One region of the Bacillus coreaensis genome, then DNA from elsewhere that is predicted to be linked to it. Evidence: riboswitches for the same ligand, from Rfam matches in the RefSeq annotation. Region 1 holds a riboswitch; each other region holds the start of a gene.
The links. A riboswitch is a leader RNA that binds a small molecule or an ion and turns the genes downstream of it on or off. The one in region 1 is predicted to bind cobalamin.

Region 1 (3,129 bases):
TGCATGCATCATGCATGACCGGGGCTCCCAATAGGGAAGCACATGAGTTGATAGCAGAGATTCCTGGGATTACTTCAACCTCAACACCTGTGTCCCTTTTCCATTCTTTTTCCACCAACACTTCGTACACAAGGCCAGCCATTCCGTAAACACCCGCATCTCCACTAGAGATCACGGCCACTTTTTTCCCGAGCTCTGCTTGTCTCACTGCCTCTTGTGCTCGACTTACTTCTTCTGTCATTCCAGTGCTGATGATTTCTTGTCCTTCGAGTAACCCTTCAATCAGTTCCACATACGTTTTGTAACCGATAATCATATCGCTTTCTTGAAGAGCTTTTTTTGCTCGGTCCGTTATATGCTCCTCGCTTCCTGGGCCAAACCCAATGACTAATAGCTTTCCTTTCAATTACGCTCCTCCTTTCACTAATTCCACCATCATAAAAATTCCGAGTACTAAGCTATAGGCTCCTGTTACCGAACCTAATAGTATAAACAACTTGTCTTTCACTCTAGCTTTCATAAATCCCCATGAAAGACAAAACGTAATTCCGATTGTAGCGATGAGTAGACCAATAACAAATAGAGTCAGTTGAATAAGGGCAACGGTTATATTATCAAGCCCCATTGCATTAGAAATTATCGCGATCTGAGTCGGACTTTCCACACCAATGCCGTGAAGAATGCCAATAATAAACGCACCAATGCCACCTAGTTTCGTAGGTGAAAGTTGATTGGTTTTTGTTCCCGATTTCACCTTAGTAGCGATGTTATGGAAAAACTCAACAACAATTCTGAGTCGACTTTTATACTCGTATTCTTTCTTTTGTTTAAAAATGGACCAAATAATAAACATTCCAAGCAAAATAAGGGTGAAGCTAACGAGCATTTCTAGTACTTGCTTCGTTGCATCTGGAAGTTGTAAACCAATATAAATAAATAACACTCCAATAACCATCACAATCATGCCGTGTCCAATGGCATACATCACACCAAGAGTAAGCTGTTTCTTCTTTCGCTGCTCACTTCCAACCATATCGGCAATCGCTGCTACATGATCTCCGTCGATTCCATGCCTCATGCCAATAAACACAGCAAGCAGAGCAAACATGATCAATTCCATAAGTCATACCTCTTCTTTCACTTTTTTCGAAATTCCCTCAATACTATCTGAGTTTTCAGGTGCTACGAAGCCTTCCTGGTCGTATGTATAAATAACAGATTCTTCTAGTATCTTTCCTTGAGCGAGATGACTCCGTACGATTTCTCGTCCCGTGTCCTCTGTAAGTGCCTTATACCAGATGCCTTCTGGATAAACGATGGTGACACAAGCATCCTTGCATCTTCCATTGCATCTCGTTCTTGTTGTATGAATCTTGTCGTCCAACTCCAACTGCTTAATTTCATCACGAATCGCTTGCGTTACTTCTTCTCCCCCTTTTCTCATGCAACTACTTCCATTGCAAATCAAGATGTGATGCTTTGTCCCCTTTAAATTCCATGTTGTCATGTTTTCCATTTCCTTACATTTTTTGTAATAAAAAAGCACCCCTACAAATAGAGGTGCATAAGAACATACGGAATGTAGATCTTTCTACACATCTACCTATAGTCCCGTAGGTATGTGACACACTTTATAGGCAGGTCTCCTGGCTCTGGTTCCTTGCTTTTGTTACGTCTTCCCGATTTTACTCAGTGACCATTTGTAACAAAGCTCCCCAATACAGTGGCGGGTACCGCGACGGCTTTTCACCGTGCTTCCCTTTTAAGCAAAAGTTTTTCTTTTGCACCTATCAAGTAAACTATGAAGTTATCAACCCAATGAATGATTTCCATAAAAAAATCCGCTCAAAGGGAATGAGCGGATGAAACGAAAGCACGAAAAGACAAATAGAATAACAGAGTCTATTCTCACCATCGAAACACCTTCTCTATTCCCGGAGAAACTGAAACGTTTAAAAGTAAGACAGGTTTCCTGACTTGTGCTTCTTCCTACTTTAAGACCTTCCCATATCCATACGAATCACGTATGCACACAGTGGATTTCTTATTTTGTCCACACATACAGTTGCGGGTACAGCTCTGGATTTTCACCAGATTCCCTATTAAGCCATCTTGGCATCTTAACTTTCTGGAAAACTATTCAATTAAGCTAGATTCTATATTAGATGAAACGTTCTTATTTTTCAACTACTAATATCACAAACATGACAGATTTACTAGTCTAACCAATTTTACATGAATGACCACCATTAGATGTTTAAAAAAGAAAAGACACTACCCTATTTGGATAGCGTCTATATATTATACTGAGATTTTACTAGGTTCTTCGATAGATGGTTTAACAACGGAAGCCTTTCGTACCAAAAGAAAATATGATAGAAAAGCTAAAAAGCTAGCACCAAAGATAATGGAGCCCATCGGTATGGCAGAATTCTCACCTGCAATCCCTACAAGTGGTGAAGAGATAGAGCCTAGGATAAATGGTAATAATCCTAATAAGGCCGATGCACTACCAGCAATATGGCCTTGTGACTCCATAGCAAGAGAAAACGATGTGGTTCCAATAATCCCGATCGATGCAACGAGGAAGAAGATAGGAATAACAACCATAATTAATGGAGCCTTTAGTAATAACGACACAAGAAGAATGGCACCTGATACATTTGAAATGGTCAGACCTATGACTAAAAATGTCTTTTCCGATACCACGTCTACGAACTTCCCTACTGCCTGGCTTCCAAGAATCAAGCCAATTCCGTTCAATCCGAATAATAAACTAAATACTTGAGGTGAAACACCATAAATATTTTGATAAACAAACGGTGTACCAGATACATAAGCAAAGATCCCAGCAACAATAAATCCTTGTGTGAAGGCATATCCCGTAAACTGACGATCTTTTAATAAAGTTCCAAAGTTTCTAAATGTTTGCCCAATATTACTTGGTACACGCTTCTCCGCTGGTAGTGATTCTTCCAGCTTGGAAATGACCGTGAAAAATAAAACTAGACCGACAACACTTAAAACGACAAACACTCCCGTCCAATTTGTAAAGGCTAGAATTGCGCCACCTGCAACAGGAGCGATAATAGGACCTAGATTACTTACTAATGTTAATAACGCAAAAAA
Region 2 (3,129 bases), on a different contig from region 1:
CCTTTTCCATCAAAAAATAAAAAAATGGAAATTGATCAGTTACTTTCGTATCTTTTAGCAAATAAAAGTTTACAGTTGATGGGGAATAAGAAAACTCCTGTTCACGATAAAAACACTGTAGCTTCTCCCGCTCCTGTTTTATCAAATGAATGGTTTGTTCTACATAGTCACTTTCTGACAAACACCATTCCCCCACCTTCATAGCTACCGCATTTACACTCCAATGTGGTTTGATTTTCCTAATTTTTGCTAGCAGGGCTTCATCGGCTATTAAGTATCCCAGGCGGATTCCTGGAATGCTGAACATTTTTGTCATCGAACGAAGAATGATCATATTTCCGCCATGTTGGAGACAGGAAACGGTTGATTCGTACCCTTCTATAAAGTCATAAAAGGCCTCGTCAACGATGAGCAAGGTTCCGAATTTGGAACATTCATGGGCAAGAAGCTCAATCGTTAGTTTCGGAAAAAACATTCCCGTTGGATTGTTTGGATTGCACAGAAATACAGCGTCTACTTCACGTAAGTTCACTAGTAATTCATCTAAACGTAATTCCCAGCTGTCTACATCCATCAAGTGATAGCGTACTTCACATTGATTCACTCGGCATGCTTCTTCGTATTCAGAAAAGGCTGGTTGGACGATAAGCGCTTTTTTACCAGAGAGCAGTCGTCCGACCAAAGAAATAAGCTCCGCCCCTCCGTTCCCCACTAAGATTTGCTCTTTTCTTACGCTTTCTTTCTTTGCAAGCAAACCTGTGAGCCTTTCTGCCGTCGGATCGGGATAACCAGATACAAGCGAGTACAGCTCATTCCACCTGTCTTTTACTATGGCTGGTGGACCGAGCGGGTTAATATTGGCACTAAAATCAATCACTGATTCAGGCATGTCAAGATGAAGTGCTTTATATAAAAATTGTGGATTAGATCCGTGCATAGGCCACTTCAACGATCATCCCTCCAATCCATAATAAAAGTAAAAATGTGAGTACTGTTCGAGTTAAAATACCATTGGTTTGTAAAATATGCTCTCCAGTAACAGGAAAATAAGGTTCTCCCATTTTGGCTCGATCGGAGCGAATGCCCTTGTAATAATTGATTCCTCCGAGCTGAATCCCAAGTATTGCAGCCACAGCTGCTTCTCCCCATCCACTGTTTGGGCTCGGATGTTTTTTGGCATCACGAAGAATGATTTTTGCTGACTCTTTTACCGAGGATCGGACAGGCTTATTGCTAAAGAGCATACAAATGGAGGTTAGGCGACTTGGAATCAAATTTAACCAATCATCAAGCTTCGCTGACGCCCAGCCAAACTCCATGTATTGATCATTTCTATAACCTACCATCGAATCGCAAGTATTGACCGCACGGTACAGCATCGCGAGCGGGGCACCACCGAGTAACGCCCAAAACAAGGGAGCTGTTACTCCATCACTTGTGTTTTCTGCGACCGTTTCAATTGTCGCGCGAACCACACCCTGTTCATCAAGTTGATCCGTGTCACGACCAACGATATACGATAGCTTGTGACGAGCTTCCACTAGATCTCCCTTTTTTAACGGACCATACACCGTCATCGCTGCTTCCTTTAAGCTTTTTTGTGCAATCGTCGTCCAAATAATCACCGCTTCAACCATAATTCCGACCATGAAATGAACTTGATAAGCTAACATCGTAATTAGGATCGTAATCCCCACGACGAGCAAGAGAAGCGTAACTACCATAGCGAGTCCGTTCCATTTTTTCCGCGTCCCTTTATTCCACTTTTTCTCGAGCTTATAAATCAGTGTTCCGATCCACTTCACCGGATGTGGCCAATCGATGGGATCACCGAGAAGTAAATCAATAAAATAAGCAATCGTCATTGCGAATAAATGTTGAAGAAACATGATAAACCCTCCTTCATAAATATTTAACAAGTTGGACAGTTTCCACCCGAAGAAAGCCTTAGTTGCGTAGCAACACCAGCTTGCGGAGGATGAAACTGGCCCACTTTTGCATAAAAAAAACATCTCCACATAGAAATGGAGATGTTGGAATAAGTTTCTTCGTTATGTAAGAAACCGACCACACCACCTATCCTCGTAGGTACACGGTGTCAAGAGATAGTCAGGTTTCCTGGCTCATGGTCATTGCTTTCTGTACCTTCCCATGCATTTCTTTATTGCACAGTGGTTTTTACAGTATGCTCCCATATACAGTGGCGGGACCGCGTTGGACTTTCACCAACTTCCCTAGACTTCTAAAAAAGAAGTACGCCTATTCTTGCTCATATATACTTTTCTTATCTTAATACTAATCTTGTAAAAAGGGAATGACAAGGCAATCACTGACAATAATTTTTTCATTGTGACAAATTGGAAACGCCTTCCTACTATCACTATAAGAATATTAAAAAGCACCAAAATAGTACGAAAGAGGGTAACTTATAAAATCTACCAAATGATTGTTTTGTCATCTTTCTTTACAATTCTCCTTCTATTTGTTAAAATTTTTTAATAATTTAAAACATTAACATCATTGTGTTTTTGATAGATTGGGAGGAATTTAGAATGGCAGAATTAAGAAGTAATATGATAAAAAAGGGATTTGATCGTGCACCACACCGAAGCCTATTGCGTGCGGCTGGGGTAAAAGAAGAGGATTTTGGTAAGCCGTTTATCGCGGTAGTCAATTCATACATTGATATTGTACCAGGACATGTGCACTTACAAGAGTTTGGAAAAATTGTAAAAGATGCCATTCGAGAAGCGGGTGGAGTTCCATTCGAAATGAACACAATTGGTGTGGATGATGGAATTGCGATGGGTCATATCGGCATGCGCTACTCACTTCCAAGCCGTGAGATTATTGCGGATTCAGTGGAAACAGTTGTGGCAGCACACTGGTTTGACGGAATGGTTTGTATTCCAAACTGTGACAAAATCACACCAGGTATGTTGATGGCATCACTTCGCTTAAATATCCCTACTGTTTTCGTAAGTGGTGGACCAATGAAGGCGGGAGTAACTAGCGATGGTAAAAAGATCTCACTTTCTTCTGTATTTGAAGGTGTTGGTGCATACCAAGCTGGAAAACTTGATGACAAGGGACTATTAGAATTAGAACAGTTCGGCTGTCCAACATGTG
Region 3 (3,129 bases), on a different contig from region 1:
CATCTGCTACCATAGTGGGTCCGGGTATAAACCGGCTCGAAGATATCCCGATGCGTGAAGAGACTTGTTTTTCAAAGGTGTCTCTAGTGATATACATAGGATGGAATTGTGCATCTTCTGTTCCGACTGGATCGTGAAATACAGTAAAACCAAGTTGTGTATACAGCTTTGTTTGTCTGGTGGTTCCTGAAATAACAGCTGCGTCGTATCCTTGTTTAATACAGTAGTTGGCTAATAATTGCGAAAGTCCTAGAAACACTCTACCGTTACGATTCTTTGCATCAACCGCGAGGAGGCGAATTTCGCACAATAGATGTGCTTGAAAAGGAAGATGATCTTCTACAGGACCAATCTTTTTATCAATGGAAAAAGGCCGCTTGTCTCGAACCGCAATCATTCCAATGAGTTGTTTATTCTTTAAGCAAATAAGGTACGTATTTTCAGCGTGAAAAGGGTCAACTCTTCTCTCTGTATCAGACTTTGGATGTTGTGGGATCTCTTCGACAAAGGTACGATAATTTAGTTTGTGAATTTGCTCCATTTCTTCTTCGCTTCTTGCAATCTTAAAAAGCAAGCCCATTTGGTTTCCCCCTATACTCTTTCTTTTATATTGGCTGTTTTCGTAAAGTTTGTTGTTTTGGAAAAATCCCAGAAGCCGGATTTTTCCCCGCATAACGCTGAGTTTATTGGTCTATTTGGAGAGTAGATCTTTTCTAAGGAGGATAAAATCCTGATTGGCTGCTGAAACATATAGTTTAATTCTGAAAAAGTGTGTATATAGCAACAATGTTTTAGAAAAGAGCCTTTATATTTGTTCGATGAGCAAAAAGAATCGTGATTATTGTGAGTACGATTATTCCGACGGATGTGTATGTATAAGTTTCAATAAAGAAATAGATCGGAAGGATGCATAGGCTTAGTAGACCAGATATAGTAAAACTGCGGAACAAGGGATATGTGAGGCCGAAGCTTACGAGAATGACAATGGTTACGGTCGGTTCAAAAGCAATGATTCCTCCGAGAAAACTAGAGATCCCTTTTCCTCCCTTAAAGGAAAGGGTGATGGGCCAAATATGTCCTATAAGCACCAATAGGAATCCAACTAATTGAATCTCCTCTGAAAAGCCTAGCATTCTGCCAAGAAGGATAACTGCCGCTCCTTTAGACGCGTCTCCTAAAAAGGTAGCGACAAAGGCCGTCTTATTTAAACTTCTCCCGATATTACGAGCACCTACGTTTCCACTACCTACCTCCCGAATATCAATCTTTCCAAACAGTCTTCCAATAATGTATCCAAACATGATGCATCCAATAAAGTAGGAAACGAAGAAATAAACCACTACTACCATAGAACATGACCTCCGCGCTCTGTTGTATATATTCCATATTATGCTAAGCAAAACCTCTTCACAATAAGAAGTTACTGTCCACCCCAGACGGACAAAACAACCCTAAGTGTCCACGAGCGGTGACAGACACCCTCCGTGGACATTTTGGCCATTTTGTCCACGAAGGGTGTCTGACACCTTTTTGTTAAAAAGGGGTTGCGTTTTTGGGGTTTTGTTGGTGTATAATCAGACGTAGCAGAAAATTTCATAATTCGACTAGTAGTAGGTGTCTTCATAACTGAAGACTTAAAAAGGAAGTTGGTGAAATTCCAACGCGGTCCCGCCACTGTAAATGGGAGCAAGCTGCAAGTAATACCACTGTACGTGAACGTATGGGAAGGTTGCAGCAAGCAATGACCATAAGCCAGGAGACTCGCCTATTGCTATGCACCGAATTTCCTACGAGGATAGGAGTGGTGTGGCAGACCTCTACCTATTTTATGGGCTTCCATTTAATGTATAACGTCTATCATACCAGCATCTTCCTGCCTCTGTAGGAAGATGCTTTTTATTTTGTACATATCACAGGGGGAAAGAACATGCGTCAAAAATTTTACGCACTATTTGCATTACTCGTACTATCACTAGGAATTCTTGCTGGTTGTGGGAGCACAACTGAAAACACAGAAGAAAACCAAAACACAGAAGGTCAAACGGAACAAACGGAAAAAGCAGCCTTTCCAGTTACAATCAAAGATGCGTTAGACAATGAAGTAGTAATAGAGGAAGAACCAACATCAATCATTTCTCTAATACCTAGTAACACAGAAATTATTTACGAATTGGGCCTAGGAGATAAAGTTGTCGGGCTTACAACAAATGATACGTACCCAGAAGAAACAGCAGAAGTCGAAAAAGTAGGCGATTTCAATGTAGATATTGAAAAAGTTATTGCACTTAATCCAGATTTAGTGTTAGCACACGAATCTTCAGCAGCCTCTTCTGAAGCTGGTTTTCAGCAAATGAGGGATGCAGGTATCACGGTTTTCATCGTAAATGATGCCGTTAATTTTGAAGATGTCTACGATACAATTGGTATCATCGGTCAACTGACAGGAACAACAGAAGAAGCAGAAGCGTTAACTGCTGACATGAAAGCCAAGATTGAAGAAATTAAGGAAAAGGCAGCAACAGTGACAGAAAAGAAAAAGGTATATATTGAGATATCTCCAGCTCCAGATATCTATTCAGTTGGTAAAAACACATTCATGGATGTCATGCTACAAACCATAAATGCAGAAAATGCGACGGGAGATCTTGAGGGCTGGCCAAGCATTGACCAAGAATCTATCCTTGAACGTAATCCTGATGTCATTATTGCTACTTATAATTACATTGAAGACCCTGTAGGTCAGCTCATGGCAAGAGAAGGTTGGGCGGATGTGAGTGCGATCAAAAATAAGCAGGTGGTTGATGTTAATCCAGATCTTGTTAACAGACCAGGTCCAAGGGTCGTTGAAGGGGTAGAGGAACTTGCAAAAGCCGTATATCCGGAAGTATTTAATAACTAATCGAATAGCAGCCTACTTAATGGGAGCCTCGTTTCTCCTACTGGCTATAGTACTAGGCATCTCACTAGGAACCGTGAAAGTTCCAGTTTTAAGTACGATTCAAATATTACTTGCACAACTTTTTCCGTTTGTTTCACTAGATGGAATTGACCAAATGCATGTCAACATTGTTTCGAATATTCGCCTGCCAAGAGTCATCTTAGCAGGACTTGTTGGAGCGGCTCTAGCTA
Region 4 (3,129 bases), on a different contig from region 1:
TGTGCGATGGTTCAAGTCAGGTGCGGTTACCTTGAACTTAAAGTTCTTCTTTTCCTCCGCATATTCCACTGCGTACAACGGATCAATTCCGTCAGTTGAGCCACCAATTTTTGCAGTCGACGAATTTGGAGCAATCGCCATCAGCCAGCCATTACGAATACCGTTTGCCTTTACTTGTTCTTTTAACTCACTCCAACGGTCGGACGTGTAATTTCTCCGCTCGAAATATCTTCCTGTAGCCCATTCAGACGTCTCAAATTGACTGAAGGCACCTTTTTCTTTGGCAAGCTCCATAGATGCTCGAATCGTGTAATAAGCAATATTTTCGTATAGTTCATCAGCAAACTGGACCGCTTCTTCTGATTCCCAATGGATCGATTGTAAGGCCAACAGATGATGCCACCCGAACGTCCCTAAGCCGACCGCTCGATATTTTTGATTCGTTAACTCGGCTTGTCCAACTGGAATGGTATTCAGATCAATAACATTGTCTAGCATCCGCACTTGAATCGCTATTAATCGTTCCAGCTCATTAGCACCATAAGCCTTTGCCAGGTTGATCGATGAGAGATTACATACAACAAATTCTCCGGGCTTTCTCACGATTACTAGATTGCCATCTTCGTCCTTGTATTCTTTTACAATCGTTGTACTCGACATGTTTTGGGCGATTTCTGTACATAAATTACTGCAGTAGATAGATGTTCGTCCTTCTGCACGCTTGTTTGGATTTTGACGATTCACCTCATCTCGATAGAACATGTAAGGTGTACCTGTTTCTAGCTGAGCCACCATTATTCGGGCCATAATATCCATCGCACGGTAGGTTTTTCTTGGTAAGAGTGGCTGATTCACAGCTTCTTCGTATTTTTCTGTAAAATACTTTCGATCTTTTTCATCATAAAAATCTTCAAGCCCAAGCGGGTTCCCACTCTCATCCTTCCAGCCCATCAGCTGCTTCACTTGGTGCGGACAGAATGTATGCCATTCTCCAATACTTCTGCCGTTTTCATCTTTCTCTTGAAGTTTTTCCATAAATAAATCAGGGATGGTAACTCCTGTGAAAATGTCATGAGCCTTTCTTCTCTCATCCCCATTATTGGTCTTTAGTTCAAGAAAGCCATTCATTACGTCTTTATGGAATATATCTAAGTAAATGGCAACCGCCCCTTGTCTTTGACCTAATTGATCAACACTTACGGCTGTATCATTAATCAAGCGGATCCAAGGTACGACTCCAGAGGACATTCCTTTAAACCTCTTGATATCGGAACCTAGCGCGCGAACCTTTCCGTAATAAATCCCGATGCCACCGCCTTCTTTACTTAAGCGAGCGATATCCCAATTGTTCAAATAAATGCCGTCAAGCGAATCATCGACTGTGTCGATAAAACAAGAGGACAGCTGACCAAAGTTCTTGCCTGCATTTGATAATGTTGGTGTGGCTACCGTCATATATAAATGACTAAGGGCCCAGTAGGCTTCTTTTACTAACTCTAGTCTTTTGCCTTTAGATTCATTCATCATGATGGTCATCGCAATAACCATGAATCTTTCTTGCGGTAACTCATATACATTTCTATCATGATCTCTTGCAAGGTAACGATCAGCAAATAAAAACAGACCAATATAGTTGAAAAGCTTATCTCGTTCAGGACTGATTGTGTCCGCTAATTCTTTAATTTCTCCCTCTGTATACATTTGCAGCAGTTTAGGAGAGTAGATCCCTTTCTCTGTTAACGTTTCTAGCAAATCGTAAAAGTTCCCATATGTATGTGATGAATCGTAGTTTCGATTTTGCGAAGCTTGTTTGTATAATTCGGTTAAGTATATGCGCGCGGCAACAAATGTCCAATCTGGCTGGTCCATCGCGATTTTATTTAAAGAATAAAATAAAGCTTGTTGGCTCACTTCTTTTTTTGCTGCCTCTAATTCATTTACCATTTTTGTCATCTCAGTGGCGTCTAATTGATAAGTTGAAGAACACTCTTCAATCGCTCTTAACACCGATTTATAATCTTCATGTACATCTACTACTGTCATGATCGTCCCTCCTGAAAATAAAAATCCGCTCAAGTGGTTCCTTGAGCGGATGAAACGATTTCAGCAAAAGACAAACAGGCAAAAATACTTTTTGTCTTCTGTCGCCATCGTTTCATCTTCCCAAATCCCCGAAGAAGTTGAAACATCTTAAGTAAGATAGGTCTCCTGACTTATGCTTCACTCTACTTTGAACCCTTCCCATTAGGCACCTACATCTCGTAAGCAATCTTCACAGTGGCTTGTTCATTTTGTCAGCATTTACAGTTGCGGGGGCAGTTCTGGTCTTTCACCAGATTCCCTATTAAGCCGTACGGCATCTTATCTTAAGGCAACAACACAATATATAGTTGAGTTTTCACTTATGTATATCCATATCTAGATTTAATACAAACTTAATAGTAACGGTAGTTTAGTAGATACGCAAGTATAAAATCTTGGATTTGGTAAAATATTGTTGTTGACTTTAGGGGCAGGCGGAATCTCGGAATGGATTTGAAGAGATTGTTTTTTTCGGCACTGTTTCGATTCTTTTTGCAATAAATGGAGTGGAAACTAAGGGATGAAAGGGCATTTCTGAATGGATTTTGGTATTTTTTTAGGAGGATTAGTAGATTAGTTTGGGATTTTATTTGTGATTTAAAAAATTTATTTGCGATTCTGAGATTTTATTTGCGATTCCGGGATTTTATTTGCGATTCGAAAAATTTATTTGCGATTCTAACACTTTACTTGCTATTTTAAAAAAAGACCCTCAATTTCGAGGGTCCCCTTCAGATACGAGCATTAATTTTCAGCTAGCTTTGCCGGTACAACCTTTGACACTTCTTTTCCTTCGATTGGATCCTCTGCTTGTGTGGCGCGTTTGATAAAGAATGCGAGGATGAAGGCGACAATTGAAATCCCTGTAGCTACTAGGAATGCATCATTAATTCCTTCGAGCATCGCCTTCATCATAATCTGCTCTTTCATTTGAGCGATCATTTCAGCAGTTGGCTGTGCGGCTCCTGCTCCTTGACTTGCAGCCGTCTTCATCGCTTCGTCAGCCAATTCTTTGGCGTGTGTTTCTGTACGATTGGACATAACCGT

Region 2: another riboswitch for cobalamin. It lies ahead of cbiB (adenosylcobinamide-phosphate synthase CbiB); the one in region 1 lies ahead of ACQ5H4_RS06735 ((2Fe-2S) ferredoxin domain-containing protein).
Region 3: another riboswitch for cobalamin. It lies ahead of ACQ5H4_RS19895 (ABC transporter substrate-binding protein); the one in region 1 lies ahead of ACQ5H4_RS06735 ((2Fe-2S) ferredoxin domain-containing protein).
Region 4: another riboswitch for cobalamin. It lies ahead of ACQ5H4_RS16915 (ribonucleoside-diphosphate reductase subunit alpha); the one in region 1 lies ahead of ACQ5H4_RS06735 ((2Fe-2S) ferredoxin domain-containing protein).

The regions. Positions count from the first base shown of each region.
Region 1 covers NZ_JBOCCY010000003.1:140,864-143,992, reverse strand. The annotation lists gene cobJ (precorrin-3B C(17)-methyltransferase) at 1-406, opposite strand, end outside; gene ACQ5H4_RS06740 (HoxN/HupN/NixA family nickel/cobalt transporter) at 407-1,120, opposite strand; gene ACQ5H4_RS06735 ((2Fe-2S) ferredoxin domain-containing protein) at 1,124-1,507, opposite strand; cobalamin riboswitch at 1,620-1,806, opposite strand; cobalamin riboswitch at 1,946-2,138, opposite strand; gene ACQ5H4_RS06730 (multidrug effflux MFS transporter) at 2,302-3,129, opposite strand, start outside.
Region 2 covers NZ_JBOCCY010000006.1:30,440-33,568, reverse strand. The annotation lists gene cobD (threonine-phosphate decarboxylase CobD) at 1-949, opposite strand, end outside; gene cbiB (adenosylcobinamide-phosphate synthase CbiB) at 924-1,889, opposite strand; cobalamin riboswitch at 2,092-2,278, opposite strand; gene ilvD (dihydroxy-acid dehydratase) at 2,553-3,129, shown strand, end outside.
Region 3 covers NZ_JBOCCY010000018.1:48,706-51,834, forward strand. The annotation lists gene ACQ5H4_RS19885 (aminotransferase class V-fold PLP-dependent enzyme) at 1-580, opposite strand, end outside; gene ACQ5H4_RS19890 (glycerol-3-phosphate acyltransferase) at 792-1,349, opposite strand; cobalamin riboswitch at 1,596-1,783, shown strand; gene ACQ5H4_RS19895 (ABC transporter substrate-binding protein) at 1,928-2,899, shown strand; gene ACQ5H4_RS19900 (FecCD family ABC transporter permease) at 2,862-3,129, shown strand, end outside.
Region 4 covers NZ_JBOCCY010000012.1:37,749-40,877, forward strand. The annotation lists gene ACQ5H4_RS16915 (ribonucleoside-diphosphate reductase subunit alpha) at 1-2,043, opposite strand, end outside; cobalamin riboswitch at 2,183-2,379, opposite strand; gene ACQ5H4_RS16920 (DHA2 family efflux MFS transporter permease subunit) at 2,827-3,129, opposite strand, start outside.